DNA from 3 places in the Rossellomorea sp. LJF3 genome. Region 3 is predicted to be linked to each of the others. Evidence: riboswitches for the same ligand, from Rfam matches in the RefSeq annotation. Region 3 holds a riboswitch; each other region holds the start of a gene.
What was found. Region 3 has a riboswitch for thiamine pyrophosphate ahead of V8G47_RS03515 (ABC transporter substrate-binding protein). Riboswitches for the same ligand answer to the same signal wherever they lie in the genome.
Positions count from the first base shown of each region.

Region 1: it holds a riboswitch for thiamine pyrophosphate, as region 3 does, so the genes downstream of both, thiT (energy-coupled thiamine transporter ThiT) here and V8G47_RS03515 (ABC transporter substrate-binding protein) in region 3, are expected to answer to the same signal.
Region 2: it holds a riboswitch for thiamine pyrophosphate, as region 3 does, so the genes downstream of both, tenA (thiaminase II) here and V8G47_RS03515 (ABC transporter substrate-binding protein) in region 3, are expected to answer to the same signal.

Region 1 is NZ_JBANLY010000028.1:25,326-35,938, forward strand. It holds gene V8G47_RS18810 (ZIP family metal transporter) at 1-139, shown strand, start outside; gene V8G47_RS18815 (histidine phosphatase family protein) at 219-761, shown strand; gene V8G47_RS18820 (thioredoxin family protein) at 806-1,132, shown strand; gene V8G47_RS18825 (hypothetical protein) at 1,394-1,693, shown strand; TPP riboswitch at 1,762-1,860, shown strand; gene thiT (energy-coupled thiamine transporter ThiT) at 1,932-2,528, shown strand; gene V8G47_RS18835 (threonine/serine exporter family protein) at 2,686-3,447, shown strand; gene V8G47_RS18840 (threonine/serine exporter family protein) at 3,471-3,926, shown strand; gene V8G47_RS18845 (mechanosensitive ion channel) at 4,122-5,690, shown strand; gene V8G47_RS18850 (ABC transporter ATP-binding protein) at 5,886-7,574, shown strand; gene V8G47_RS18855 (ABC transporter ATP-binding protein) at 7,567-9,348, shown strand; gene V8G47_RS18860 (pyridoxamine 5'-phosphate oxidase family protein) at 9,776-10,198, opposite strand; gene V8G47_RS18865 (uracil-DNA glycosylase) at 10,329-10,613, shown strand, end outside.
Region 2 is NZ_JBANLY010000001.1:286,508-297,120, reverse strand. It holds gene V8G47_RS01555 (exodeoxyribonuclease III) at 1-697, shown strand, start outside; gene V8G47_RS01550 (branched-chain amino acid aminotransferase) at 741-1,328, shown strand; gene V8G47_RS01545 (hypothetical protein) at 1,365-1,919, opposite strand; gene V8G47_RS01540 (phosphatidate cytidylyltransferase) at 2,017-2,931, shown strand; gene V8G47_RS01535 (hypothetical protein) at 2,979-3,287, opposite strand; gene V8G47_RS01530 (DUF6509 family protein) at 3,461-3,742, shown strand; gene V8G47_RS01525 (hypothetical protein) at 3,963-4,160, shown strand; gene V8G47_RS01520 (sensor histidine kinase) at 4,285-5,421, shown strand; gene V8G47_RS01515 (response regulator transcription factor) at 5,418-6,017, shown strand; TPP riboswitch at 6,285-6,392, shown strand; gene tenA (thiaminase II) at 6,511-7,218, shown strand; gene V8G47_RS01505 (ECF transporter S component) at 7,211-7,789, shown strand; gene V8G47_RS01500 (ABC transporter ATP-binding protein) at 7,804-9,231, shown strand; gene V8G47_RS01495 (energy-coupling factor transporter transmembrane component T family protein) at 9,228-10,031, shown strand; gene V8G47_RS01490 (thiamine phosphate synthase) at 10,021-10,613, shown strand, end outside.
Region 3 is NZ_JBANLY010000002.1:200,611-211,223, reverse strand. It holds gene V8G47_RS03540 (hypothetical protein) at 240-569, shown strand; gene V8G47_RS03535 (cation diffusion facilitator family transporter) at 737-1,630, shown strand; gene V8G47_RS03530 (Fur-regulated basic protein FbpA) at 1,767-1,952, shown strand; gene V8G47_RS03525 (aldo/keto reductase) at 2,004-2,906, opposite strand; gene V8G47_RS03520 (phosphotransferase enzyme family protein) at 2,993-3,916, shown strand; TPP riboswitch at 3,966-4,075, shown strand; gene V8G47_RS03515 (ABC transporter substrate-binding protein) at 4,244-5,230, shown strand; gene V8G47_RS03510 (thiamine-binding protein) at 5,243-5,536, shown strand; gene V8G47_RS03505 (ABC transporter permease) at 5,533-6,294, shown strand; gene V8G47_RS03500 (ABC transporter ATP-binding protein) at 6,296-7,033, shown strand; gene V8G47_RS03495 (TatD family hydrolase) at 7,026-7,805, shown strand; gene V8G47_RS03490 (transcriptional regulator SplA domain-containing protein) at 7,944-8,189, shown strand; gene splB (spore photoproduct lyase) at 8,201-9,229, shown strand; gene V8G47_RS03480 (phosphatase) at 9,276-9,704, opposite strand; gene V8G47_RS03475 (dicarboxylate/amino acid:cation symporter) at 10,077-10,613, shown strand, end outside.

The DNA of each region.
Region 1 (10,613 bases), on a different contig from region 3:
CGCAGCAGGAGCGATGATATTCGTCGTCGTCGAAGAACTGATTCCTGAGTCACAATCTTCAGGAAGTACGGACTTGGCTACATTGGGACTGATGCTCGGTTTCGTCGTGATGATGATTCTGGACGTTTCCCTGGGCTGATCGAAAAGAAGGCATGCGCCCAAAGCGCATGCCTTTTCTCTTCCATAAACCAGTATAATAGAAGGGGGAGGGGATGTGTATGAAGATTGGTCTCATAAGGCACTTTAAAGTAACGAGGGGCTACCCGGCTTCATATGTAACGAGTGATGAGCTGATGAAGTGGGTGGAAGAGTATGATGCCTCGGACGTAGAGGGCAATGAAGTTGATCTTAAAGATATTGATTGGGAAGGCTGCTACTCCAGTGATTTATCTAGGGCACAAATAACGGCTGAAGCGGTTTATGAAGGAGAAATCACCTTTCTAAAGGAACTGAGGGAAATCAGATTATCTCCCATATTCCGGACTGACAAGAAAATGCCGCTCTTTCTTCATATGGCATTCATCAGGCTCGCCTGGTGGTTCAACCACCGGTCTCAGCCTGAAAGCAAGCGGGAAATCGAAGAGAGGATCCGTGTGGTGGTCGATCGGGTCGTCCATGAAGGGAAGGATGTGCTCATCGTAGGTCATGGCGGAATCATGATATTTATGAGGAAAGAATTACGAAAGCGGGGATTTACCGGACCGTCGTTCAGGAGACCGTCCAACGGGAAGGTGTATGTATATCAAGAAGGGACAAGGTGATCAAATACCCATCAATACAATAATCGGAGAAGGGGGACAGTCAAATGGAAGAGGTCCATTCACTAAAAGCACTCCATGAAAAGCTGGAAGCTGAGAAGCTGGTACTGCTATACATATCAAGGCCCGGTTGTTCTGTATGTCACGCACTCCTGCCACAGGTGGAAGAGATGTTGAAGGATTTCAAATCTGTGAATTCCATCCATGCCGATGCAGAAGAAATCCCGGAAATAGCAGGGGAATTTTCCATCTTCACCGTGCCCGTCATCATCGTATTTGTAGACGGCAAAGAGATGTTCAGAAAAGCACGCTTCGTTCCAATCGACGAACTCCACAGGCAATTCTCCCGTCTTACTGAGATGTTAGACAACTAAACAAACGTTTGATTAGTAAGTGGAAACGTTAACTGGACTGGCCTGGATAGGTTAAACAGTTGTTTAGTAGGATAAATATCAGTGGTCATTATAAATGGTAGGTTGTATTTGAATTCTATATAAACCTTTAAAAGGGCTGCTGAAAATGGGTATTTTGACACATCTCATTGAAGTAGCTCTTTTGTCATGGTTCAGTGAATAGGTATATAATAGAGAGTATAAGAGTATAGTAGTTATGAGAAATGAAAGGGGGCTTGTTGAATGATCAGATTGTCCAGGACAAAGAAAGTCATGTTACTCTGTTTCGCAATCATACTCATAATAGTAGCCAACCGGATTTCCACTGTACAACATCTGACGGCAAGAATCGCCACCAATCTTTATGTTAGCTTGAAATACCAGGACCTTGACCTTGAATATCAGAACGTCGAATTCTCACCCCAGTTCGGAGATTATTCTGTAGCGTATAAGGACAAAGATGGAAAAGTATATGGATTCATGGTAACCCCTAAGTCAATGCCCGTCATCATCCTTCATGATCCTCTGAGAGAGACACCTTAAGAAAAAGTTCCTATCATTCTTTTAAATTATCATTCTTCATGTATAATAAACCTTAACAACTTTATAAACGGTACCACAAGGGGAGCGAAAGCTGAGAGTGAACAATCTGTTCTGACCCTCTGAACCTGTTAGTTAGGACTAGCGTAGGGATGTGGAAAATAGGCAGTATAGTGCTTATTTCGATTGTTTCATTCTCCCTCCTTATGGTTTCGTTTTATCACATAAGGAGGATTTTTTTATGAAAAACACTCGACTTGTCGTATTGCTTGAAGCTTCATTGATGGCTGCTTTTGCGGTCATCCTCGATTTGCTGCCTTCTATTAAGCTATCACCGAGTATCTCGATTTCGATTGCCATGGTTCCGATTTTTCTATTATCTTATCGAAGAGGCTTGAGAGCCGGACTGATAGGGGGCTTTTTATGGGGGATCCTGCAGATTGCCCTCGGGGATGCCTGGATTGCGACCCCGGTCCAAATGGCGATTGAGTATTTCATCGCTTTTGCTTTTATCGGTTTTGCCGGGGTTTTTGCCGGGAAAATTCAGGGCGCACTGGGAAGCGGCCAACGGTCCAAAGTGGTCTTCTGGGTAGTGATTGCAACATTCGCAGGGAGCCTTGCCCGTTATTTCTGGCATTTCATTGCCGGATTCGTGTTCTTTGCCGAGTATGCACCGGATGAGATGTCCCCACTGCTATTTTCTCTTATAGTAAATGGGATCACCATGTTGGGATCGGCATTTTTATGCACCATCGTGCTGGCATTCATAGCAAATATCGCACCAAGATTGATCAAAGTGCAGTCGCATCAACACGAAATCAGCCGAAAGGCCTCGTGAAATCTTATCAACCGATCCTTTAATGGGGTCGGTTTTTTCTATCGAGGACCGGGGAAGAATGAAATCCACCTAAAATCCCTCCCGTTTCTCATTGCTTACACCACTGCTTTCCTATAAACTAGACCTATTCAAAAAATAGTACGTGTGGAGAGATCGTATGGAAGCAAAAATGATAAGAAGATATGACATTATGGAGGTCAGCCTGCTGGCGGGGAAGATCATGCTGCAAAGTGGGGCGGAGACGTATCGTGTCGAGGACACGATGATGCGCATTGCCGCTTCTTATGGGATATCGGAATCGCATAGCTATGTGACCCCCACTGGGATCATCTTCTCGATTGAAACCTCAGAACCGACCAAAACGAAGCTCATCCGAATTAATGAGAGGTCTACGGATCTTGAGAAAGTGACCCTCGTGAACAGTATCTCAAGGCAGATCAGTAAAGGGCATCTGACTCTTGAAGAAGCATACAATGCCCTTGAGAAGCTGGATCAGTCGGATCTATCTTATTCCTTCCTGATTCAAGTGGCAGCGGCTTCGATTGCAAGCGGTTGTTTTCTCATCATGTTCCAGGGGATGTGGAAGGACTTCATTCCTGCTCTGATCACGGGAGGCATCGGGTTTACGAGCCTGATTTATTTACACCGCCTCGTCCCGATAAAGTTCTTCGCGGAGTTTCTTGCATCCTTCATCATCGGTATGGTGTCATACGGATTTGTAAAGCTTGGTATCGGACAGGAATTGGATAAGATCATCATTGGATCCGTGATGCCCCTTGTTCCCGGTCTCCTGATCACCAATGCGGTCCGGGACTTGATGGCGGGTCATCTCGTTTCTGGCCTCTCGAAGGGCGCAGAAGCTTTTTTAACGGCATTTGCCATTGGTACAGGCATTGCTGTCGTGTTTACATTAACGTAAAGTGAGATTGGGGTGAAAAGGGAATGCACATCGTCGAGCAATTAGTGACCAGCTTCATTTCCGCCGCTGCATTCGGGATTATCTTCAATGCTCCAAAGCAGTCCCTTTTTAAATGCGGAATTGTCGGGATGCTGGGCTGGATCATTTACATATTGATGAGTTTAAATGAAACAGACACCGTTCTTGCCACGTTACTTGCCTCCTTTGTCGTGGCTGTGGTGAGTCAGGTGTTTGCGAAAATGTACAAAACACCGGTCATCATCTTCTCTGTTGCCGGGATCATCCCCCTTGTACCCGGGGGGCTGGCGTACGATGCCATGAGAAATTTCGTTCAAAATGATTACAATGCCGCCATCAACCTGGCAGCCAAAGCCTTTATGATCTCCGGTTCCATTGCCATCGGGCTCATATTTTCGGAAGTCATCAACCAGGTCATCCGGAATGCGCGCCTGAACGCCAGTGCCCGGAGGATGAGATAGAGGGACGGACCTTACTTCTGTGGGGTCTTTTTTTTTGATAATACCTCTTCCGTTCAACAGATTCTCCCCTTCTATTACTTAAGGATGCCGACTGGAGCATCAGACTATCTTTTTTTGTCTGGTTTTGAAAAAAATTCTTTGGGTAGATAAGTATTAGCATTATACATTTTCCATATATGGAAGGGAGAACATCGAATGAACAATGAGATCACGCGAGAATGGTACGGGTATTTAGGTAAGCTTCCAGATCTGTTATTAGCTTTATTGGTGTTATTGATCGGCTGGATTATAGCAAAGGCTATTGAAAAAGCCGTTTACGGAATCTTAAAAAGAATAAAGATCGATGATAATCTATATTTTGGCAGCAGGACCGGGGAACGGAAATGGACATCGGAGAAAGTCATTAGTAAAATAGTGTACTTTATTCTGCTGGTGTTTGTATTTATCGCTTTCTTCAATATCCTTGACTTGAACTTTATTGCTTCACCTTTAGTCGGTATGTTGAGTACGATGGCGACAGCGATTCCAAATGTCTTAAAAGCGGCACTTATTCTATTATTTGCATGGATCGTTGCCTCTGTCCTGAAGGTGTTGATTGAGAAACTGGGTATGAGACCTGCCGTTAAAAGCACGCTGGTAAGATCTAAGCTGGCGAAAGATGAAAACGATGCACATCGATACGTCTACACGGCGGCAAGAATTGTCTTCTACCTTGTGCTTCTTGTATTCTTACCCGGGGTGTTGGCAGCTCTTAACATTGCAGGGGTTTCAGGACCTTTCACGGAAATGCTCCAAAGCTTCCTGGCGTTTATACCTAAGCTGTTTGCAGCGGCTATCATTCTTCTTGTTGGCTGGTTTGTTGCCAAGATCGTGCGGGATATTGTGACGAACTTCCTGAAGGCGATTGGCACAGAGAGAGTCGCTGATCGATTCGGCATCGGAAAACTTTTTCAAGGAACAACGGTTTCGTCGGTCATTGGGACGATTGCATTCGTCCTGATCATGATTCCGGTCACCATTTCTGCGCTGGATCAGCTGGACATCCGAGGGATTTCAGAACCGGCGATTCACATGCTGAATCAGGTCCTAGTAATGCTTCCGAATATTGCGGTTGCAATTGTACTCATTCTGGCAGGAATCTGGGTTGGTAGATGGGTTGGCGCATTGGTTGCACGTTTACTGAACAGGGTAGGATTCAATTCCCTGTTGCGAAATATGGGGATCGGACGTATAAACGTCAATAAGAACCCATATGAAGCCAAGGGTTCATCCTATATGAATCTATCAGGACTTGTAGGAAGAGTCGTTCAGGTTATCATTGTTTTCCTATTTGTAGTAGAAGCACTTGAAATGGTGCATTTGGAATTCCTGGTCGCTCTGGCAACGGGTGTATTAGCTTATGTGCCACATGTGTTAGCAGCCATCGTCATTCTTGGCGCAGGATTGTACCTGGGTAACTTGGTTAAGAGCATCCTATCCAACGTACTGAGTGATCATTTTCAAGTGCTCCCTTCCATCACGAAATACGCAATCATTGCTCTAAGCTTCTTTATGGCCCTGGATCAATTAAAAGTGGCTGATTCCATCGTCAATATTGCGTTCATGTTGATTCTGGGTGGACTGGCATTGGCTTTCGGTTTAGCCTTTGGTCTGGGTGGAAAGGACTTTGCACAAAAGTATCTTTCTAAACTGGATCGGAAAATTGAAGAAGAAAAGAACAGACCGAATCGTGGAGGTACGGATACTCCACCTTTCAATCAATAACAGGAACAAGCCGCATGATCCCTCTCTATGGGATCATGCGGTTTTTTTATGTGAATCCCCTGGACAGCAGGGCACTTCCAACTACCACCCTGCATAAAAAAACGATATGATGATACATATAAATAATGGCAGATATTTGTTTAGAGGGGTGTTCGTTTGAAGGTCATACGTTTCTTAAAGCCTTACCGTGCTGCCATGGCCGTTGCCTGGAGTCTGATGCTGGTAGAGCTTGCAGTAGAACTATTGAATCCGCTGTTTATGGCGCGGATCATCGATGAAGGAATTCTGAATAAAGACTTGGACATCGTGTTGAAATGGGGATTCATCATGGTCGGGATGTCTCTCGTTGCCTTCTTTTCAGGTGTGGCGAATTCATTTTTTGCTGCCCATACGAGTCAGGGATTCGGATATGATGTGCGGGAAAGCCTGTATAGGAAAGTTCAGTCGTTTTCGTTTGCCAGTTTTAATAAGCTTCCGGCCTCTTCTCTCATCACGAGAATGACGAATGATGTCAGGCAGCTCCAGAACACGATCTTCATGAGCCTCAGGATCATGCTCAGGGCTCCATTATTGGTAGTGGGTTCCACCCTCATGGCCCTGATCGTCAATGCCCGGCTTGCGCTTATTCTGATCGTTGTGATTCCGGTGTTATGGCTGTTCCTGTTTTGGGTGTTGAAACGCGGGTGGAGTCTGTTCGAAAAAGTTCAATCCAGGCTCGATAAAGTAAATGAGGTCATGAAGGAAAACCTTTCCGGAATGAGGTTGATCAAAGCGTATACGAGGAGTAAGCATGAAGAAAGCCGATTTCATGAAGCGAATGAAGATTTGAAGAATCGTACGGTACGTGCCCTCAGGTTCATGGAGATCATTATGCCTCTCTTGATGTTTGTCATGAACCTTGCCCTTCTTTCCGTTCTATGGTTCGGAAGTATAGATGTTGCCTCAGGAGGTACCAAGGTTGGGGAAGTAGTAGCGATCGTCACGTATGTCACGAGAATCTCATCTGTTTTTTCCATATTCTCTTTTATCATCACCAGCTTTTCAAGAGCGAGGGCTTCAGCTGAAAGGGTCGAGGAAGTACTAGAAACCGAGATCGACTTGAAGGATGGAACGGATGTAGACTTTCACAATAAAGTGGTAAGAGGAGAAATATCGTTTAAAGATGTATCGTTTCAATATCCATCCACCAGGGGAAAGGTGCTTCGGGATGTTTCCTTTAAGGTGGAAGCGGGGCAAACCGTTTCCATATTAGGGGCTACGGGATCAGGTAAAAGCTCCCTGTTTCAGCTCATCCCCCGTCTGTATGATGCAACAGGGGGAACCGTTCAATTGGACGGGCGGGAAATCCGGACCATTCCATTAGGGGAAATAAGAAAAAATATCGGATATGTCCCTCAGGAAGTCATCCTGTTTTCCGGATCGGTTTCAGAAAATCTCTTGTGGGGAAAGGAAGATGCCACAAGGGAAGAAATGATTCAAGCGGCAAAAGATGCCCAAATCCATGAAACCATCCTGAATCTCACGAACGGATATGATACGGTCCTCGGGCAAAAAGGGGTCAACCTTTCAGGAGGGCAGAAACAAAGGCTTTCCATTGCCAGAGCCCTCATTCGAAAACCGAAGATCCTCCTGCTGGATGACAGTACGAGTGCGTTGGACTTGAAAACGGAATCGAAGCTCCTTCAAGCAATAAAGAAATATGAGTGTACAACCATGATCATCACTCAAAAGGTCAGTACGGCGATGGAATCCGATCGTATTCTGCTTTTAGAAGACGGAATATTGATCGGGGAAGGGACCCACCAGTCCCTGGTAGAGGATTCCTTTCTCTATCAACAGATTTACCAGTCTCAATTCGGAGAGGGGGAAATCCATCATGTCTAGGCATATACGAAAGATATTGGGGGAAAACGACAAAGCAAAAGATGCGAAAGGGACACTTCTACGCCTGTGGAACTACCTTTCCAAAATGAAGGTCGTTTTGTATCTGGTCATTTTAATGGTGTTCATCAGTTCGGCAGCGGCCCTTCTAGGACCCTTTCTTGTGGGGAAGGCGATTGATGACTATATCGTCACGAAGGAGACATCGGGGCTGGTGGGACTGATCACAGGCTTGATTGCGGTGTACATCCTGCATTCTATGTCCGTTTGGTTCCAAAATTATTGGATGATCGGTGTCGCTCAGGATACGGTATACAGGTTGCGGAAGGATCTCTTCCATCAATTGCATCAACTCTCCATCCCTTTCTTTGATAAACGGAAGCACGGCGAACTGATGAGCAGGGTGACCAATGATATTGATAATGTGAGCGCCACCTTGAATAGCTCGTTCATTCAAATCATATCCAGTGTCCTTACATTAGTGGGGACCGTCTCGATCATGCTTTGGTTAAGCCCGCTCCTCACTCTCATTACCCTGACCATTGTCCCTCTCATGGTCTTTGGCATGAAGTGGATCACGAAACGGACAGGCCGTTTATTTAAACAATATCAGCACAATATAGGTGAATTGAACGGATATATCGAGGAAACGATCTCTGGTCACAGCATCATCAAAACGTTTTCCAGGGAAGAAACGGCCATCGAAGAATTCGGTGAAAAGAATCAGAGGCTGAAGACAGCTGCCTATTGGGCGGATACGTATTCCGGTTTCATCCCAAAACTAATGAACGTGCTGAATAATCTCAGCTTTGCCGTGATTGCCGGAGTGGGAGGGGTCTTTGCCCTGAACGGCATGATCACGATCGGTGTCATTGTCATATTTGCAGAGTATGCGAGGCAGTTCACACGGCCATTGAATGAGCTGGCGAATCAGTATAACACGCTCCTCTCAGCGATTGCAGGAGCCGAGCGTGTATTTCAAATTTTAGATGAAGAGGAAGAAGCGAAGGACGAAGGAGATGCCGTGGAAATACAGGACGTTGAAGGTAAGGTCGAGTTTCAACATGTTTCGTTCTCCTATGAAAAAGGGGAACGGACGCTTGAGGATGTATCCTTTTCCATACGTCCCGGTGAAACCGTTGCCCTGGTCGGACCAACAGGGGCTGGTAAGACAACGATCACGAATCTCCTATCCCGGTTTTATGAGCTGAATGAAGGAAGGATAGAGATTGACGGCCAAAATATTCAGGCCATTAAACGAAAAAGCTTACGTCAGCAGATGGGCTTCGTTCTCCAGGATAGCTTCCTGTTCCAGGGGACGATTGCCGACAATATCCGTTACGGCCGGCTCGATGCGAGCGATGACGAGGTGGAGGATGCCGCTAAGCTCGCCAATGCCCATACCTTCATCGAGAAGATGCCCGAGGGCTACGATACGATGTTGAGGGCGGATGGAAGCGGGATCAGTCAGGGGCAGAAACAGCTACTATCCATTGCGAGGGCCATCCTTTCCAATCCGTCCATCTTGATCCTGGATGAAGCAACGAGCAGTATCGACACGATTACGGAGTTGAAGATCCAGGATGCCCTCAAACGGTTGATGAAGGGACGGACGAGCGTAGTGGTGGCGCATCGCCTTAACACGATCCGTCAGGCTGATCAAATCCTGGTCCTTGATGGAGGAAGAATCATTGAACAGGGCACTCATGGTGAGCTTCTAAAGACGAAGGGCTTTTATCATGGGTTGTATCACAGCCAGTTGAAGGAGAGCGGTTGAGAAGGCAGAAGACAGGGAAGATTCAACGAGCACATAAAAAAACACCTCAAAAGTCAGCGCTTTTGAGGTGTTTTTTCTTATAAAGGGGCTAATCATCCCGTTAGCGATCCCTTCGATACTGCCCTTAATCGGATAAAGGCAATTCTGTAACTTGCAACATCACAAGTAATATATTTATATCTTGAACGTTGTTTGCAGATAATAAACAGCCGCGGGCAATTCCTTGAGTCGTTTGATATACCTAAACGACGTAAGCCCTACCTCTCTTACATCCTAACGGCTCCGAAGCCGATCCAGTGTGAATAAGTTGTTAAATCAAAACAGAATAGAATTACGAATTATCTTCTCTATCGTTTCAATGTATGTTACAAGATTACAATAACTAAATATATCATTAATCTTGTAATATGTCAAGGAATCATTTTAATTATAATTCAAGCGACTGCGGCGAATCTTCTTCATCGTTCATCAGACGAATGGCTGTCGGCTGGATTTTCAGGACGATGTAATTTGGATCGTCCGGGCCTTCAAACCATCTTTTCATATGGTCATTCCATAGTTTTTCTTTGTAGTGTGCAGAATCTTCGACGGAAGCACGTCCTTCGATTTCAACAAATGTGTCTCCGTATCCTTCCCCTTCATAGCCAAGGAGGATGTGGACATTGGGATTATCTTCTATTTCATCGGTTTTATGCGTGTCACTGCTCGTTGGCGTATATAAAGTGAGTTCATCATGTGAGAACGTCATATAGCGGGAATGAGGCTTATTATTCTTCACAGTCGCCAGCGTACCCACTTTGCTTTCGTCAAGAACCTTTAAGATTTGTTGTTTCAGTTCAGCTTGTGACAATCAATCCATCTCCTTTAATCTTTCATTTACCCATACTATTCCTTTTCTGAGAGGGAAATAAACATGTGGATGTGTAGACTCCCTCCACATCGGGAATAACGAAAATAATAAGAAGTGAAGGATGATGCGCATGATACCGGAAACACTGGTGAATCTGTGTAAAGAGCGGATGGAGCCTTATAACTGTGAAGGCTTTGTCCATGGAAGAGGACCGATGAACCCTGCCATCATGATTGTCGGGGAGGCACCCGGGGAAACCGAAATTCATAATGGGATGCCCTTCAGCGGGAGAGCGGGTAAGGTACTCGATCAGTTTTTTCATTACCTCGGTTTAGGAAGGGAAGATATTTACTTCACCTCTACTGTCAGGAGCAGACCTTACAAAATCGTACAAAAGAAAACCGTGGACAATGAA
Region 2 (10,613 bases), on a different contig from region 3:
TTTAGATTATTTCCACAGCATGGATGCAGATATTTTCTGTCTTCAGGAAACCAAGCTTCAAGAAGGGCAAATCACCTTGGATTTAAAGGGATACCACCAATATTGGAATTATGCATTACGAAAGGGGTATTCAGGCACGGCCGTTTTCACTAAAAAGAAACCTCTGGCAGTCTCGTATGGTTTCAATCAAGATCAGATGGAACCTGAAGGGAGAATCATAACATGTGAATATGATTCTTTTTACTTGGTGAATGTCTATACGCCTAATTCGAAAAGAGATCTTTCGAGGATCAAGGAACGTCTTGAATGGGAGGATGCCTTAAGAGATTATCTCGCGGGTTTGAATTTTCATAAACCGGTCATTCTATGCGGGGACTTAAATGTTGCACATATGGAAATTGACCTGAAAAATGATAAGTCAAACCGTGGAAATTCAGGTTTCACCGATGAAGAAAGGGGAAAAATGGGTCTGCTGCTAAAGGCAGGTTTCGTTGATAGTTTTCGTTATCTATACCCTGATAAGGATGACGCTTTCAGTTGGTGGTCTTATATGAGTAAAGTACGTGAACGAAATATCGGTTGGAGGATTGATTACTTTATCGTCTCCGAACAGTTAGCGCCTTCCATAGCAAAAGCTGAAATTCACTCGGATATTCACGGCAGTGATCATTGTCCTGTATACTTGGAGTTAGAGTAGTACATAAAGGAAATAAAGAAGTAATCCATGTGGAGGGAATTCAATGTTACAGAAAAGAATACAGCAGTATATTGATGAAATGAAAGGATCAGAAGGGCCTGTTCATTTGTTTAAACAAGAGAGAGACTACGTATTGAATCACGGTTTACTCGACGCTGACGAGGTTGCAACCCCGGAAGCGGATTCACGCTTTAAGGGTGCATATTTTGAGCGTTGTCATAAAGAAACCGAAGAACTGATCGGGGAAGAAACTGATGACTTTCTCAATCAGCACATCACTTATTTGAAAGAACATAAAAACGAGTTTATTTACCTTGAATCCAAATGGTTCGCTTTGATTGGAGTGGATGCCGTTTCCGTTGAAGTGGATGACGTATTTGGTACATATGATGCGATGCTCGGGTTAAAGCTGCAAAAGAAGTATCGGAGTCAGATCGAGAGTTATTTAGACGAGTCTCTTGAAGGTGAATCATCTTATGATCTATTGTTTAATGGAGAAGATGGGTTGTGGGACTTGAATTTCTCTTTGAATGACCACGGTGATTTTGATGAAAGCCAAACCATGCTTACTGTTTACGAGCTTATATATGATTTTCTATTCAACCTTCTTCAAACTGTGGATGAGTCCTAAAAAAACGATCCCTCTCGAACGAATCCGAGGGGGATTTTATTTTGCTCTTTTTTGTTTGATCGGCTCGTAATCGCACAATTTTCCTTCATAGACCAGGTGGAAATGGGGGTGCTTTCTGAAATCTTCCGGAGTGATTAGCGCAGGCAGCTTATCCCACAGTTTGATACCGGAACGTTGAAGAATTTCTGCTACGAACTGGGAACAGAAGTAGGAGTTGCTGAATTCGACCGGTTCATTCATGGATACACCGAACACCCCGAGGATATTATAGAGGAATTTTTTGCGGCTCCTTTTAAAAACGTTTAATACCCGCTTCATTTTTACAATATCCCTATCCGTTACCTCCAATTGATAAATCACGCAAGTGGTATGAGGGTATTTGCTGTACGTTCCCTGAAAGATGTCCTCTTTGACAAAACCGCCATTTATGGGGTTGTTAGGATGTTTCCGACCAAAGCTGTATAACTCAGTCAGTTCACGGTCGAAGGAAATGGACGCATGATTGTATGGGGCTTTCGTGTACTTTTTGATGGACTTTGTAAACAGGGTTCCCGTATCTGTCAGTAAAATAAAAATATATTTACTCTCCATAGCTCATTCCCTCTTTTAAAGTAGTAGAATTTCCCATATGCTTAATTATACAATAAATGCACCGTTTGAATACGGTCATTTGAAGAGGGGGATGAAAATGGATTCGGCCATTTGGACTTTATTTATTATTTTTATAGGATTGGTCGTTGTCAACTTCTTGTTTTTACAGATTAAAAGAAACCAAAGGGGAAAAGATTTCTCAGGGATTTCCCTAAGAGTGAAAACATGGTGGGGGATGTTCGTGGTATTTTGTTTGGCCACTTTATTTAATCCCATTATATCCATGGTTTCGTTAATGGTTCTATGTTTCTTTTCCCTCAAAGAGTATTTCTCCATGATGAAAACAAGGAAAGCCGACAGGCGGATTTTCTTATGGGCTTATGTATCGATCCCGATTCAGTTTTACTGGATCTATATAGGATGGTATGGCATGTTCATTGTATTTATTCCCGTTTACGTATTTCTACTGCTGCCCCTGCCCCGGCTTTTAGGAAAAGGGACACTGGGATTCCTGCGCTCTGTCAGCTCTACTCAATGGGGGATTATGCTGATGGTGTTTGGTTTAAGTCATCTCGCATATTACCAGATTGCGAGCCCTGAATATGGTGCTAATCTTGTTCTTTTCCTGGTCGTGCTAACCCAGGTGAGCGATATCGTTCAATTTGTTGTCTCCATGTACATAGGGAAGAAAAAGGTGGTTCCGACTTCCAATCCTTATATTACTTGGGAAGGGTTTCTGTCGGCCATGGTCGTTACAACTTGGGTTTCGTATTTCTTGTACTCATATTTAACCCCCCTTGACATTCGATTTGGTATTCTGTCAGGACTCATCATCAGCATCAGTGGGTTTGTGGGAAGCTTAACAATATCCGTATTGAAGCGTGACCTTCTCATCGGTAATCAAGAAAGAGCAGCTGCGTTAAAAGAGAGCTACCTCAATCGTGTCGACAGCCTCGCTTATACTTCGCCGATCTTCTTTCACATCATTCGCTATTACTTTGATTTTATGTGAAAAATAGAGGGACGGACCTCTAACAAGGTCCGTCCCTCTATGTATATTTATCGTTTTTCTTTTGTCCGTTTATTGATTTCTTCTGTAACGACATGAGCCAGGTCATCATTTCCGAATAGGGATAGGACGCCTAGTATAGTAGTGTCTGGAATTTCATCGGATTCTTCTTTAGAAACGGTCAAGTCGATTCCTTGCTGCAGGGCAGGATTATCTCCTTGTTGGGGATAGGCCCTTTGATAAAGTTCAGCGGGATCGAGATCGTGATTCACACACCATTGTGCGAATACAAGGATCATCATATGCTCGTCCTTCTGGTAATTTTGAATGATTCTTTCCTGCATTTCTTTAGAGTTCACTTCAAATCTCTCCTTAAACAGTAGATCTACCATTATTATAGCGAAGTTTGTGAAGGAAGCCTATTCAAATCCATTCCGGGTCAGTTAGGGAATACATTTTTAAAAGGGTGAAAGAACGTGTATAATAGAAGGATAAGCAGAAACTTGTTTGATATTGAAAGGAAGATAGATAAATGAATATTACTAGTCATCATGTGGAAGAACTTAAAGACCCAACAGGTATATTAAGCGGGGATCGTTATGATGTAATATTTGATGTTGAAGTACCCGAAGACGATGAACTGTATTCCGAACAGGGTATCTATATAAAAACCATCTTTGTCCGGGACGAAAATGGAGCAAGGATCGTCCAATACACAATCATCGAAAAAAACACCGAATCATTCCTGGACTTTGAACTTGAAGAAGAGGAAGAGAACCTCATCCTCGCATACTGCCAGGAACATATCGGATAAATTGAAAAAGAGCGTCATCCCGATTTATTGATCAATAAATCGAGATGACGCTTTTTTAGCTAAACCCGGTTTTGGTATGAGTGATCAAAAAAATCAATATGTAATAAAACGGTAAAAAATAAGACGACTTAACTATATATATGAGTAATAGCGGCTGATATAATAGTGATAACAAAGTGCTAGCAGTTGATATCATATTGATAGAATAGGAGGGCGAACCTTGTCAGATCAAGGAAGAATGCAACTTAATGTAAGGGTTGATAAAGAAACGTCCGAGAAATTGGATGAAATTGTAGAATACTATCAGAAGAATACAAAAATTGGAAGAGTTTATAAAGGTGACGTCTTAACAGACATCATTCACAAATCCTATGAGGTCATGGAGAAGCAAAAAAGAATTCAAAACCGGAAATACTAGTATTCAGTCACCCCTGGTGATAAATAAATTCTCACAGGCAACATGTGAAAATCAGGGTCATGTATGTCATAATATAGGAGACATATTCAATACATTGAAAACAAAAGAGGTATTCAACGTGCAAATGCCGAAAAAATTAAGCAACATTCAAAGAGGGTCAGGTATTTCTCCTTACATATGGAGCATTATCAGCATTCTGCCATTTTACTTTATCTTTCAGTCTTCTTCTACGATTGAAATTGCGGTAGGGATTTTCTTAACCGTTACATTTTTTATTTCTTTACGTTTTGCTTTTATCTCGAAGGATTGGCCGGTTTATTTATGGACATCGATATTGATTGCGATTTCCATCACCATGACCATCCAGTTTAATTTTATTTATTTTGCCTTTTACATTGCTTACTATAACGGGAATATAAAGAACCGGGTTGCATTTTTGACCCTTTACATCATTCATCTTGTCCTGACGACGGCATCGATCAATTATAATTTCGTGCTACAGGATGAATTGTTCCTTTCCCAATTTCCTTTTATTTTGATTATCTGGATCAGCGTCATCCTGCTTCCGTTCAATATTTATAATCGGAATAAACAGGTTCAGCTGGAAGACCAATTGGAGGATGCTAATAAGCGGATTTCGGACCTTGTCAAACAGGAAGAGCGTCAGAGAATTGCCAGGGATCTTCACGATACACTTGGTCAAAAGCTTTCATTGATCGGACTGAAAAGTGATCTTGCGAGAAAATTGGTGTACAAGGATCCGGAGCAGGCCAGAAGTGAATTGCAGGACGTCCAGCAAACGGCAAGAACAGCATTAAGTGAGGTCAGGACGATGGTCTCCCAGATGAGGGGGATTCGATTGAAAGATGAACTCGTCAGGATCAAGCAGCTTCTGAAGGCAGCTGAGATTGAATTCCGCATGACTGATGACACCCCCCTTCCTCAAACATCACTCTTTTTGGAAAACATCTTAAGCATGTGCTTGAAAGAAGCCGTGACCAATGTGGTGAAACACAGCAAGGCATCCACCTGTGAACTGATCATTGAAGAATCGGATAAAGAGATGACCATTGTGGTGAAGGATGATGGTGTGGGAATCGGGAGTGTTTACACAGAGTCCAAAGGCAGCGGCCTGATCGGGATGAGAGAACGGTTGGAATTTGTCAACGGAAGCCTTGATATTGTTTCGGTGGATGGTACCACCTTGATTATGCGGGTTCCGAAAGTAATCAAGCAGACAGACAGGGAGGGAATGGAATGATTCGAATTGTGATTGCGGAAGATCAGCGGATGCTGTTGGGCGCATTGGGGTCTCTACTTAGCCTTGAGGATGATATGGAAGTGGTTGGAAAAGCTGGCAATGGAGAAGAAGCCATTTCCCTCGTTCATGAACTGAAGCCGGATATTTGTATCATGGATATAGAAATGCCTGAAAAGACGGGACTTGAAGCGGCAGAGGAATTAAAAGGTGAAGATTGTAAGGTGATCATCCTCACAACCTTTGCCAGATCAGGCTACTTTCAGCGGGCTTTAAAGGGTGGAGTGAAAGGGTATTTGTTGAAGGACAGTCCCAGTGAGGAACTGGCGAATTCAATCCGGCTAGTGATGGATGGTAAGCGTATCTATGCACCGGAGCTGATGGATGACGTCTACAGCGAAGAAAATCCCCTCACAGACCGTGAAAAAGAAGTACTCGAGCTCGTTGCCGACGGGAAGAACACAAAGGAAATCGCCGATGAACTAAAGCTTAAAACAGGTACTGTAAGGAACTATATCTCCACCATACTCGACAAGCTGGAAGTGAAAAACCGAATCGAAGCCATCACACATTCCAAAGAAAAGGGATGGTTTAAATAATAAGAGGGGCGGACCTTCGAAAAGGTCCGTCCCTCTTTAATGATTTTGCATGAAATTGAATGTTTATTCGGATTTGATCGGGATGTAGAAACGAACCTACAAAATTTTTAATAAAAAAATATGTCATAACATTTATCCTGCTCCACCTTTTGCTGCCATTGAATCCGACAGCCATTTGGAAACGGATTAAGAATCATGATATTGTATTTTTATGTTGACAACTCAATGAATCATGATACGATAGCATCGAAAACAAAATTTCATAAGACGATCCACTAGGGGTGCCTTCGAAAAGGCTGAGATTAAAGTGTGACTTTAAGACCCTTTGAACCTGATCTGGTTGAGACCAGCGTAGGGAAGTGGTGTTTGACGGTCGCAAAGAATATAATTCTATCATTCTGATCTCAAGCCACTTTCTGTATGCTGTATGCATAATGGAAAGTGGCTTTTTTTGTTGCCCATTTCGGGTCGTCTGGAAAAGGAGCAGGAAATCATGACATTTTCAACAGTGTTACGAAACGAAGTCAACGACATTTGGGACGCAAGCTTCGATCATCCTTTCGTCAAAGGGATCGGGGATGGGACTCTCCCCATCGAGAAGTTCAAGTACTACCTCTTGCAAGATGCCTATTACCTTTCACATTTCTCGAAAGTGCAGGCACTTGGCGCTGCAAAAGCATTGGACTTACATACCACCTCACGAATGGCATCCCACTCTGTAGGAACAAATGAAGCAGAGCTTTCTCTTCATGAAAATTTCTCTAAACGATTAGGGATCACGGATGAAGATAAAATGAATTTCAAACCGGCTCCTACAGCGTACGCTTATACGTCCCATATGTATCGTTCCGCAAGATATGGAGGCTTAGCTGATATCCTGGCGGCAATCCTCCCATGTTACTGGCTCTATTATGAGATCGGGGAACGCTTGAAATCATGCACGCCGGAACAACCGGTGTATCAGGAATGGATTGAGGCATACGGCGGGGAATGGTTCAAAGAGTTAGTGGAGGAACAAATCAATCGTCTTGATGAATTGGCAGAAACCATGACCTCATTTGATAAAAAGAGAATGAAAGAAAATTTCATTATGAGCAGCATCTATGAATGGCAGTTTTGGGAGATGGCTTACACCCTTGAAAAATGGCCGTTTCAGAATGCACTGGATGTCGGGAAAGAAATGAGTGGACACCATGTCTAAATTAAAACTGACCGATATTTTAGTGACGGTGGTCATTTCCATCATGTTCGGGGTCATTTATAAGCTTTGGGGTCCATTTTATAACCTGTTGAAGCCGATCGGGTTGCATGCAGATCAACTCATCTATGGAATGTGGTTCATGGCGGCCACAGTAGCATTCTTGATCATCCGTAAACCCGGCGTCGCCCTTTTAGCCGAAATCGCCGCTTCTTCAGGAGAGTTTCTCATGGGCTCTGAATGGGGACTCGAGGTCCTTTTATTCGGAATCATTCAAGGGTTAATGGCAGAGTTGGTTTTCCTCCTGACGAAATACAGACGCTATGATCTTTCGATTATCTGTTTTGCTGCGTTCGGTTCTGCATGGGGCTCCATCTTCATGGATTACATGAAAGGGTATATGGGGGATTTAGTCCTTTGGAATCTGTCATTGTTTATCTTTGCAAGATTACTCGGATCGATTGTCATCGCAGGTGCAGGATCATTTTATTTGGTCAGGGCTCTCGATAAAACCGGAGTCACAAGTCTGGTCAGACGTGCAAGTCAGGATGATTACGATGTATTGAACCAGTAAAGGGGGTGATGCTTATGCATGTCGAAAACCTTCGACTCACCTATCCCGGAACAGGGAAACGGATGTTTAATGATATCAGTCTGTCAATCAATGAAGGGGAGAAAGTATTGCTATTGGGTCCATCAGGATGCGGGAAGTCAACACTTTTACATGTTTTATCCGGAGTGATCCCCCGCTCCGTGGATGTTCCCACGAGGGCTGCAAAATTGGAGGTATCTGATTCTTATGGCTATGTATTCCAAGATCCGGACTCGCAATTTTGTATGCCATTTGTGGATGAAGAATTAGCCTTTGTGCTAGAGAATTTACGGATGCCCCGTGAAGAGATGAAAGAGGAAATACAACGGCTGCTCTCGGAGGTGGGACTGGAACTTGAGGATCCCCATACGAAAATCTCAACATTATCAGGAGGCATGAAGCAGAAATTGGCCATTGCTTCTGCGCTTGCCCTGAGACCCGATACCTTGTTCCTGGACGAACCGACTTCACTATTGGATGAGGAAAGTACAAAGTCTGTCTGGAAGACAATCAAAGAAATCGGTTTAGATAAAACCCTGGTGATCGTTGAGCATAAACTTGATCACGTTCTTGACATGATCGATCGAATCATTCTTTTCGATGCCGATGGAACCATCAGGGCTGATGGAGCGAAAGAGTGGATCCTGAACCATTACAAAGGTACGTTGAAGAACTTGGGAGTCTGGTACCCGGGCGCATGGGAGGAATATCTGGCATCCAGTCAGATGAGGGAGCGTCCCTCATTCGGACCTGTGATTGCAAGAATGGAGGATTTTAAAGGCTATATTCAAAAGAAAGAGAAGATTCACCTGCCCTATGCCGTGATCCGTAAAGGGGAATGGATTGCTGTTACAGGAAGGAATGGTGCAGGGAAATCAACGTTACTGCACAGCTTAATGAAATTCAACCGTACTAGCGGGACGTACGAATTAAACGGGGTACAGATGAAAGGGGAAAAAATTTCACAAGAGTGTGCCTTCGTTTTTCAAAATCCCGAATTACAGTTTGTCACCCATTCCGTTTTTGACGAAGTGGCCTATGGTTACCGACTAAAGGATTCGAGCGAAGAAAGCATAGATAGAAAGGTTTATGAGCTACTCCAGCGATTCAACCTTCGTCCATATAAGAAAAATCATCCTTATTCGTTATCCGTGGGTCAAAAACGCAGACTGAGTGTTGCAGCTTCCATCGTTCCCAGTAAGGAGATTCTGTTATTGGATGAACCAACCTTCGGACAGGACGCTCATAATACTTTTGAATTGCTCGAAATGCTTCTTGAGTTACAGAGTGAAGGAGTCACCCTCTTGATGGTGACTCACGATGTTAGAATCATCCAGCACTTAGCAACCAGGATATGGACCGTTGAAGAAGGAAGAGTGGTTCAGGATGAGGATCGAGAAGCAGCGAGGAGTGAAGCATTATGAACATGGAAATCGATCATAAACACACCTGGCTTCATCACATTAACCCGAGTATGAAATTGATCGTAATGGTTGCGCTTTTTCTATTTTTACTATTCGTCCATTACCTGAACTGGCTCGTGTATTTGACCTTGTTCGCTTTCCTTTTATTGTGGTCATTCTCTGGATATTCAAAGAGGTTAGTGATGCTGATGGCCCTGCCTTTTTTCCTTGTCTTTCTCTCTACGGCATCTTCGATGATTATGTTTGGGAAAGGAGAGACGACGTGGTTTACCTGGGGGATGATCCATGTGACAGAGGAAAGTTTTTATAGGGGGGTTCACATTGGTTTAAGGGCATTCCTATTCGCTGTTTTAGGCCTAATGTTTGCTCTGACGACGAGACCAGTCCTCCTGTTTTATTCACTTATGCAGCAATTGGGCCTTAAGCCGAAGTACGCTTATAGTTTTATGGCCGGGATAAGGCTGATCCCCATCATGATGGAAGAATTCACTACCATTCGGAATGCACTGAAAGTCAGGGGCACCCGTGAACGAACGGGCTATACGAAACTTTTCCATACTATACAGTCTTATTCCATTCCCTTGCTGGCACAAAGTATCAGGAGGGCTCACAGAATTGCAGTTGCCATGGATACGAAAGGCTTTGATGGTGATGGGGAAAGAACTTATTTCTACAAAGTCGGATTTTCGAAATTTGATAGCTATTTTATGGGGAGCATCCTACTCATGGCTTCCTTGAGTTACATTCTTTCTATTTATCTACCATTATTTCCGACGGGAGATGTTCGCTATGGAAATTGAAAAGAGAAGGCGGCTACATGTCATTTCCACTGGTCAGCAATCAAGGGAAGTATTGGTCAAAATATCGAAAACCATTCACCCCTATATCGATATGCTTCATATCCGCGAAAAAACCTGGACAGCTGTGGAGTTGATTGAAACCGTTGATGAATTAACAGCTGCTGGTATTCCGTTAAGAAAGCTGTGTATCCATGATCGTGCAGACATCGCTTGGATGAAACATGTGAGAGGAGTCCAGCTTTCGCAGCATAGTGCTCCTGTTGCTCTTGTGAAGGAACGTTTTCCATCTTTGAAGGTCGGTTCATCGGTGCACAGCATGCAAGAAGCACTTTGGGCATGTGACGAAGGAGCCGATTTTCTCCTATATGGGAATATCTATGAAACAACGTCGAAACCAGGGAAGCAAGGCACAGGGATTATCAATTTGGAAGACATCGTTTTGAACATTCCCCTTCCCATTATCGCCATCGGGGGTATTACGCCCAAACGGGTTGAGGCCATTTTGAGAACCGGGGCAAAAGGTATCGCGGTATTATCAGGAATCTTTCTTTCAGAAGATCCCCTTGAAGCAGCACGGGCTTA
Region 3 (10,613 bases):
CGTAAGAATTGAGGGACGTATGCCACTTGAAATCCTTTCGCATTGAGTATATCCTTTTAACGTATTACATTCCTATCCAATTTCGTTTGTCCGTTTATCATTGAAATGCAACACGCATTGGGTTATTCTGAAATATAACGATTAACCGGTTTGATTCATGATTTCATCATAATGAATATTTATGAACAAAACAATCATTTAGGATTCAAAACACTGGATAGTTGGAAAGGAGGACGATCATGGCAGACGTTTTTAATCAAGAGTTTGTTGTAGCCCTTATCATTGCCTTTTCGGTTTATATCATTTTAAGAGGAGTAGCCATTTTCTTTGGCAAAGCAGGAAAAGGGTATCTTGAAAACCTTCAATCCCAAACAGGACGGTTATACCTGCAATTAATTGGTGGCTACTATATATTATCAGGTGTATTGGGCCTGCTTATTCCTCGATTAGACTGGAAAACTGAAGACATCTACTTCGCCATCGCCATCTTCGCCATTACATCCGTTGTGTTCTGGGTAACACTTGACCTCTTCATGAAGCGCGAGCGGAAAAAGCTTCAACAAAATTAATCCTTCAGCGAGCCCCGGATTGAGTGTCCGGGTTTTTTTATGTTCGAAAATCGGCTTCCGGAGCCTTCCTGGCCATGCGTGTTTCCCATATTTTTGCTTAATGGGAGCGACGGTACGTATAATAGTATGTATGTTCTTAGAAGAAAATTGAAAGTGAGGGATATCATATGGGTCACGATCACAGTCATGGCCACAACCAAAATAAAAAAGCATTATTAATCAGCTTTCTTTTCATTTTTACTTTTATGATTGTTGAAGTGGTGGGGGGAGTGGTGACAAATAGTCTAGCCCTTCTTTCAGATGCAGGGCATATGCTCAGTGATGCAGCGGCACTTGGTCTTAGTCTGGCCGCTTTCTATATAGGGGAGAAGGCGTCGGATATGGGGAAGACTTACGGGTACAAACGTTTTGAAATCGTAGCTGCTTTTCTGAACGGCATCACCCTGATATTGGTTTCCCTTTACATTTTCTGGGAAGCTTACCGTCGCTTCATCGACATTCCCACTGTATCTCCCGGCATGATGATCATCGCCGTAATCGGCTTGATTGTGAACATCATTGTCGCCTGGATCCTGATGAAAGGGGACAACGAACATAATTTGAATGTCCGCAGTGCATTCCTTCATGTACTGGGGGATATGCTCGGATCAGTCGGGGCCATCATAGCGGGTCTTCTCATTTACTTCTTTGATTGGAATCTGGCAGACCCGATTGCTTCTGTCATCGTAGCGATTCTTATTGTCATCTCCGGATGGAGGGTGACGAAGGATTCCATTCATATCTTAATGGAAGGTTCTCCGGGAGATGTTGATATGGAAAAGGTGTCCAAGAGCCTGTCTCAGGTACCGGGAGTCATGGAAGTCCATGATCTTCATGTATGGTCCATCACTTCGGATTTTAAAGCTTTAAGCTGCCATGTCGTCGTAGGGGATGAAGTGAATCGGGATAGGATCTTAGTACAGTTATCAGCCCTTCTTGAACATGAGTTTGACATTCATCATTCTACCATCCAAGTTGAAGGGGAAAACGTGCTTGAAGGGCATCATCATAGTTGTACATGATCAGTTGGGAATATTATGCAGTATCCCTCTCATGATTGCAGTGACGGGGTTTTTTATAAGGTGATTCAAGTAAAATGGAAAACGAATGTTTATGTCTCTCCATGATTGGGGTATATCCTCAACTGGAGGGATGAACATGCTACATCAAGAAACGAAATCAGAACAGAACAAAACACCCGAACTTAAAAAAGACTTTTATATACAACAATTATTGAGGATCGGCGTCTATAAATCGTTCGGTAAGCAGCTCTATGAACTTTCAATGGATGAATTGCAGGATGTTTACCTTGAATATTATGTTGGTGGAGATATAGCTCAATAAAAAGACGACCCTTTAGAGAAAGGATCGTCTTTTTTCATGTGCGGTTATCGTTTAAGGTACATCATGTCCCATGGACGTCTGCAGGATTTCAAACCATTGATCATGGTTCAATTGGATGGAAAGAGAGTCGATTGCATGTTGGATCCGTTCTTTTTTACCTGAACCGACGATTGGCATGATGTTAGCCGGATGGTTAAGCAGCCATGCATATAGAACCTGGTCGATCCCCTTAGCTCCAGTTTCCTCCTGCACTTTCTTTAATGTATGTTGAAGACGGACGGCTTTCTCATCTTCGCCCTTGAAGATCGCTCCGCCTGCAAGTGGTGACCAGGCCATGGGAGCCACACGCTTTTCCTGACAGAGGTTTAACGTGCCGTCTTCAAAGTTTTCCAGGTGATAGGCGGATAATTCAATTTGGTTGGTAATCAATGGAAACGGCAAATAAGATTGAAGCATATTCCACTGATGACCTTTAAAGTTGGATACTCCAAAATGACGGACTTTCCCTTCTTCTTTTAATTGAGTGAAGGCTTCAGCTACCTCTTCGCCGTTCATGAAAGGATCCGGCCTGTGAATCAACAATAGATCAATGTAATCCGTCTTTAATTGTTGGAGAGAATGTTCAACCGAGGTGAGAATATGTTTTTTACTGGTGTTGTAGTGATGCGTCTTATGCTCCGGGCGATTGTCAGAAGGGAGGACAATGCCGCATTTTGTTACGATCTCCATTTTCTCCCGTAATGATGGTTGGAGGGCAAGCGCCTCACCGAATAAGGTTTCACATGTATAAGAACCATAAATATCGGCATGGTCAAACGTGGTGATTCCGTTTTCAATATTGTGTTGAATCAATGATAACGTATCTTCCTTGGACTGCTTCCAATCTGATAGTCTCCATAATCCATGAATGATCCTCGAGAATGATAAGTCTTCTGTCATTTGTATTCTTTGCATAGGTGAAACCTCTCCTCATATGGTATGTAGATATTCTTTCATAGTCATACTACATGTATATTACTATGTATTGAAAGGAAATAGAAATGATTGAACCTCTTCAGGATATTATTAGTCATTGGGGAATGGATCCCACTTCCATGAAAACGCTTCTTCTTCATCCTTATGTTACGGAAGTGAAGGCGGAAGGAAAGACCTTCTATTTGAAAAGAAGAGTGGATTCTTCCATTGAAAATCGAATGGAGGAGCTCTATCTAACCTCTTATTTAATGAGTCATCACCTGAACGTTGAATCTCCTATATTAACTTCCTCACAACTTCCATATGTAAAAGAAGGAGAGCAAATCTATTCTCTTTATGAGGCACTTGAAGGAGCGCCGTTGACGGATTTTTCTACCGACTCCCTGACAAATGCAGGAGCATACCTTGCAACCCTGCATCTCATCCTTAAAGAATATCGGTGCCATTATGAAGCGAAGGGCTGGGAGATTGAAAGGCATGTAAGAGAATGGGTGAAGGAGCTTGGCTCTGAGTCGATCGGCAGAAGGGGGCAAGGGATCCTATCAAGGATGAAGGGGTGGGGGTCTGTCTATGAGTGTTTGCCCCATCAATTCGTTCATAGCGACTACAATCCGGGGAATATTTTGATGAAGGGGTGGGAAGTGAGCGGGCTCATTGATTTTGAACGAATCCGTACGGCACCCCGGATTACTGACATCGGCTACTTCCTAGCAGGGATGCTCAAAGCGGTCCAAGTGGAGAAAAAGGACCATTCTATTAATTGGATCCTGGCGTTTATGAAAGGCTATGAAAGGCATGACCTTTTGACCGAAGGAGAGAAAAGAATCTTGCCATCAATAGTCATACTCTTTCTCCTGCAATATGCCTTTTTTACTTATTATAAGGGATATTCAGAAGCTGGTACTTCGTGTATGGGTTTCATCGAGGAGCTGTTTGCATCCGCTCAATTCCATGGAGTCTTTCAATATGAGAAGGAAAAGCTTGAATAACCTTTCATTCTATGGCAAAGTAGGGAGGAAGATAACGTTTAATTTCATATTCCAAGTGTAGGGGGACCGGAGTGGCCGGTTGAGATTGTATCCTTTAGATACTGACCCTTTGAACCTGAACTGGCTGATACCAGCGTAGGAAACATACTCTTAAACGATACACAACCTGTTTAACGATGCGTCCCGCGGCTGAAGCTTGGGGCGTTTTTTTATTGTATCCCGGACTTTAAGCCTCAAACAGCCATTGGTTTACATTCATTCTCAAGAATAAGCGAAGAATAATGGAATGAAACGTTACGACCGCAAAAGATCGAAGGAGGAATCATCATGAAAAAATGGATGTTCCTCATCTGCTCTGTACTTCTTTTATCCGCCTGTAACGGGGGAGAAGATGCAGCCGATGAGAAAAAGGACAATCTTAAAAAAGTAAGTGTCGTACTCGACTGGACACCGAATACCAACCACACCGGATTATATGTAGCGAAAGAAAAAGGCTACTTCAAGGATCAGGGATTGGATGTAGACATCATCCTGCCCGGAGAAGCGGGTGCCGATCAGCTCGTTGCATCGGGGAAAGCCGAGTTCGGTGTTGGATATCAGGAAGGTGTCACTCAAGCGAGGGTTCAAGATGTACCCATCGTATCCATAGCTGCCATCATTCAACATAATACGTCGGGGTTTGCTTCCCCGAAGAGTAAGGGTATTACAAAACCAAAGGATTTCGAAGGGAAAAGCTATGGCGGCTGGGGATCACCCGTGGAAAAAGCCGTTATGGATTCAATCATGAAGCAAGAAAACGCGGATGTGGAAAAAGTGAATTTCATAAACATGGGAGACACCGATTTCTTTACTGCCGTTAACCGAGACGTAGACTTCGCCTGGATCTATTATGGATGGACAGGAATTGAAGCTGAACTCCGCGGTGAAGAGTTGAACATGATGTATGTTAAGGATTATTCCGATAAACTGGATTACTACACTCCAGTCCTCACAACGAATGAAAAAATGATCGATTCAGATCCTGAAACGGTCAAGTCATTCATGGCAGCTGCTTCCAAAGGGTATCAATACACAATAGACAACCCGAAAGAGGCGGGGGAGATCCTATTAGATGCAGCTCCAGATCTTGATAAAGAATTAGTCATGAAGAGTCAGGAATGGCTCGCACCCAAATATAAAGATGATGCTGACCGATGGGGAGAGCAGAAACTGGAAGTCTGGGAGAACTATGCGTCATGGATGTATGAAAATGGTTTATTAGATAAGAAACTCGAAAGCAAGAAAGCATTCACAAACGAATTCTTACCAAAATAAGAGGTGAACAAAATGGGGAACGCACTTGTAAGCATACAAATTATCCCGAAGACAAAGAACGGTGAAGACGTGATTCCGTATGTGGATGAAGCGATCGCAATCATTGAAAAATCGGGAGTACGATATGAAGTCCATCCTTTGGAAACGACGATGGAGGGGGATCTGTCACAATTATTCAAGGTGATTGAACAGATGAATGAACGGATGATTGAAATAGGAAGCAAAAACGTCATTTCCCAGATTAAAGTATTGTACCAGCCGGATGGGATCGAAATGAACGATTTAACGGAGAAATATAAAGGATGAGGACTTGGATTTCAAAAGGATGGAGACCCTTCTTGGTCCTCATCCTTTTATTCATCATTTGGGAAGTGGCCATTAAACTCTTTGAGGTGCCAGCCTGGCTGATGCCATCGCCTTCAGAGATATGGGAAGAAGGAATCGCTTCGTGGTCTGAGTTCAAAGGGCATTTCTCATCAACGGCATTTCTGACGATCGCAGGGTTTGCGATTGGCTGTTCAATCGGGCTCGGGACAGCGGTGGTACTGCATCTCCTCCCTAAGGTAAGGGAAGCGATCTATCCCCTCATGATCCTGTCTCAGAATATACCCATTATTGTCTTGGCCCCTCTCCTTGTCATTTGGTTCGGATTTGGACTCCTGCCCAAAATCATCGTCATTACCTTGATTTGTTTCTTTCCTGTGGCGGTTTCGGCGATGGATGGTTTCAGGCAGACAAACGGAGAGTATATTCTTTATATGAAAATGTCCGGTGCAACCAAAGGACAGATTTTCCGGAAAGTGGAGTGGCCCCATGCACTGCCTTCTATCTTCTCCGGTTTGAAAATTTCCGCAACCTATAGTGTGATGGGTGCGGTCATTTCGGAGTGGCTAGGAGCTCAAAAAGGAATTGGCGTCTATATGACACTTGCATCCTCTTCCTTCAGGACCGACAGGGTGTTTGTCGCCATTTTCATGATCATGCTCCTCAGCCTGCTGTTTTTTGGACTCATCGTACTATTAGAAAAAATCATGGTGAAGTGGAATCGAAAGGAGGACAAATAACATGACGACGTTATCGATTCAAAATATGTCCAAATCCTTTGATGGTGAATTGATTCTCGATGATCTTTCCATTCAAGTGGGGGAAGGTGAATTCGTTTCCATCCTTGGTCCTTCAGGAAGTGGAAAGAGTACGTTATTTCACGTGATCGGTGGATTATTTGCACCCGATTCAGGAGATATAAAGCTCGATGGAGAGTCGATCAATGGCCGTAGAGGGTCCATTAGCTATATGCCGCAAAGTCCGTCCCTCTTACCGTGGAGGACGGTGATCGAGAATGTGATGCTTGGTCAGGAGTTGCACGGAAAGAGGGATAAGGAAATGGCGATGGGGATGATTGAACGCGCCGGTTTGAAGGGCTATGAGGACGCTTACCCTGAAGATCTTTCAGGAGGGATGAAACAACGTGTCGCATTTATTCGTGCACTGGTCAGCCCTCAATCCTTTTTATGCCTGGATGAACCATTTTCTGCCCTTGACGAATTTACCCGATTGGATATGCAGAGGTGGCTCCTTTCAATATGGGAAGAAGACTTAAGTTCGGTCCTGTTTGTCACTCATAATATCGACGAAGCCCTCTTCCTGTCGGACCGTATCATTGTGTTATCAACCAGACCGGCACGCGTGCAAAAGGAGTTCAACGTACCATTCCCGCGGCCGCGAGACAAAGAAATCCTTCTAACCGAAGAGTTCCTGAAATGGAAAACGGATATTTTTAAGGAATTATCTCAGTATGTGTAAACGATCTCTCATCGATGCTCATATTCACCTGGACTTATATAAAAAGGAAGAACGAGAAAAAATCCTGAAGGAGCTCGATCTCTACTCAGTAGAGGCTCTCATCTCTGTATCCTTTCACCTTCAATCATCCAAACAAAACCTTGCATTTGCGAAAGGGGACGGACGGATAAAGGCAGCTGCTGGTTATCATCCGGAACAAGAGCTTCCTTCGGATAGTGGGGTGGAGGGACTTTTAGCTTTCATTCGTAAGAATCATAAAGATCTGGTTGCAATCGGGGAAGTCGGGCTGCCCTATTACAAAATGAAAGAAGATCCCTCACTGGTCCTCGCTCCTTACATAGAGCTGTTGGAACGCTTTATCATTGAATCGAATCGGCTGAATAAACCCATCATCCTTCATGGAGTTTATGAGCATGCTCCCATCATCTGCGATTTATTGGAGAAGCATTCCATTTCAAAAGCTCATTTTCATTGGTTTAAGGGAGATAGTGAAACGATCGAAAGGATGATCCGTAATGGTTACCTCGTTTCTGTTACGCCTGATGTCCTGTATGAAAAGGAAATACAACAGCTGGTCAGAGCCTACCCGATCGAAGGGCTGATGGTGGAAACAGACGGTCCCTGGAGGTTTGAAGGAGTCTTTCAAGAAAGAATGACTCATCCTGGCATGATGCACCGCTCCATTGAAAAAGTGGCCGAATTAAAAAGCATGACAGAAGCAGCTGTATATAAACAATTGGTCAAAAATACAACTGAATTTTATGGTTTATAGAACAAACTTCTCCTGCGGTTAGTCAAGTGGGGGGAGTTTTCTTTTTGGGCTGTTGCTAATTAAACATCTTTTACCATCATATTTCTATCTCGATTGACAAAAAATGAAAGTAATGAATGATAGGAAAAGGTGAGAAAAATGGAATTGAACGATCACTATACGCCGTATCAAGCTGGAGATGTTGTTTACGTGATTTACCGTAACCCCCATACTCAAAGTGTAGCCAATATACAGGAAGCAGCTTTTGTGCACGATCCGGAAAACCCAGACGAATTAGCATTATTTTTATATGAAACCTATTATCCGTTAACGCACGAAGTAGCCGTCTATTCTTCAGAAGCAGAAGCAGAAGAGGCCTATTCACAATCATTTGGAGACCTTTAGGAGGGGATAATATGGTAAAACCGTTCGTGCCTCAATTGGTCTATTTTGAACCCAATGCACTGGATTACCCATTAGGGAAGCAATTAAAGGAAAAGTTTGAGAAGATGGATGTGGAAATCCGTTATACCACTTCCCACAATCAGGTTCGAAATCTGCCTGGGGATAATCATTTTCAAAAATACAGGATCGCCAAATCAACGTTAGTAGTGGGGGTTCGGAAAACGCTGAAGTTCGATACCTCCAAGCCGTCAGCTGAGTATGCCATCCCGTTTGCGACAGGGTGTATGGGGCACTGCCATTATTGTTATCTTCAAACCACGATGGGTAGTAAACCTTATATTCGCACGTATGTGAATGTAGATGAAATATTTGAAGCGGCAGATCGGTATATTGAGGAAAGGGCGCCTGAATTCACTCGTTTTGAAGCAGCGTGTACTTCTGATATCGTCGGTGTGGACCATCTCACACATACGCTAAAGCGTGCGATCGAACATTTTGGTGAATCGGAGTATGGTAAGTTACGTTTCGTCACCAAATTTCATCACGTGGATCATTTGCTGGATGCGAAACATAATGGGAAGACAAGATTCCGCTTCAGCATCAACGCAGACTATGTCATCAAGAATTTTGAACCGGGTACATCCCCACTGGATAAAAGGTTGGAAGCAGCCGGTAAGGTCGCCAGGGCAGGGTATCCACTTGGCTTTATCGTAGCTCCCATCTATATACATGAAGGATGGCAGGAAGGATATAAGCAAATGTTCGAACACCTCGAAGCCCACCTTCCGGAAGAAGCAAAGAAGGATTTAACATTCGAATTTATCCAGCACCGTTTTACGAAGCCTGCTAAAAGGGTGATCGAGAAGAATTATCCGATGACGAAGCTTGAATTAAATGAAGAAGAACGTCGATACAAATGGGGGAAATACGGAATCGGTAAGTATATATACCAGAAGGATGAAGAGCAGGAAATCAAGGATCATCTGTATGCTTATATGGAGAAGCATTTTCCGAAAGCGAAGCTTGAGTATTTTACGTAAAAAAAAGGGACTGACTACTTTTAACGTTCCGTTGTAATCAGTCCTCTTAATGTAATTGTGGGAGTAAATGCTCCAAATCCTTAACCCGCATAGCAATTTCGTCACAAATTTCCTGGTAGTGCACCCATTCTTCAATCAATGTCGCAGAACGTTTTCGTGGATTCGGTAAGTTCCAATAAATGACTTTTTCTTCTAATTCAGAGGGGAGTTCGATCTTATCATCATATTCTGTATCCTGAATCGCAACGATAACCGAGGCCTCACCAAGTTCCTTCATCTCAATGCGCGAAAGAGGAAATGAACTGATATCGATACATAATTCTTTCATTGCCAGGACGCTGAATTCTTCACGACTATCAGCAACCCATCCGGCACTTTTAAAAGACCAATCCGACACTTGGAGCTTCTCTGCCCAGCCCTCAGCCATCAAGCTGCGCTGTTGACTACTTGAAAGAAAATAGACTGTTTTATTCATAATCGTATGTTCCTTTCTATTTCATGCTGTTATTACTATTTACCCAATCACGTAAAAGATAATCCATGAAATGCGAAAAGAAATTTTTGGAAAGGCTTTCTTGGTAGAATGGATTCATTGAACTTCCTGAAATTATGAAATCCAACACCGGAATTCTAGTAAATTCGATGTGAATATCCGTCAACCTTCTTTCATTTTATAAAAAATCAGTATAATGGGGGAAGGAGAATGAAGTTCTGGGACGAACAAAGCAGCCGGGGGATGACAACAGAGAAATTCATTCATTAAAAGTTCTAAAAATTTTTGGTTTTATAAAAACGATATAAGGGTAATATCTTTATATTAATTGGAAGATTATAGGGAGGTACATCTATGAAATTTAATTTGACAACAAAGATTATTACTGCCTTGATATTAGGGGCCGTAGTAGGATTGATCCTGAACATTTTTGCAAAAGATTTATTCGATATATTAGATCCTTATCTGTTTACACCTCTAGGAAAGATTTTCCTCAACCTGATCAGTATGCTTGTCGTGCCGATTGTGTTTCTTTCCATCGTCCTTGGATCGGCAGGATTAGGGGACCCGAAGAAGCTTGGAAGAATCGGATTGAAGACGATCGTTTATTTTCTATTGACAACCTGTATCGCCATTGTGATCGGTTTGGCACTGGCATACATCATCGATCCGGGATTGGTGGAAGGAATCGACGCCTCCCAATCAGAGGGCTTTAAAACAGAAGAGGCTCCGCCTGTAGGCGAAACACTTATGAACATCATCCCTAAAAATCCCTTAACGGCCATGACTGAAGGCAATATGCTCCAGATCATCGCGTTTGCCATCTTCATAGGATTCGGATTAACGGCACTGGGTGATAAGACAAAAGGAATCCTGAAACTTGTGGAGCAA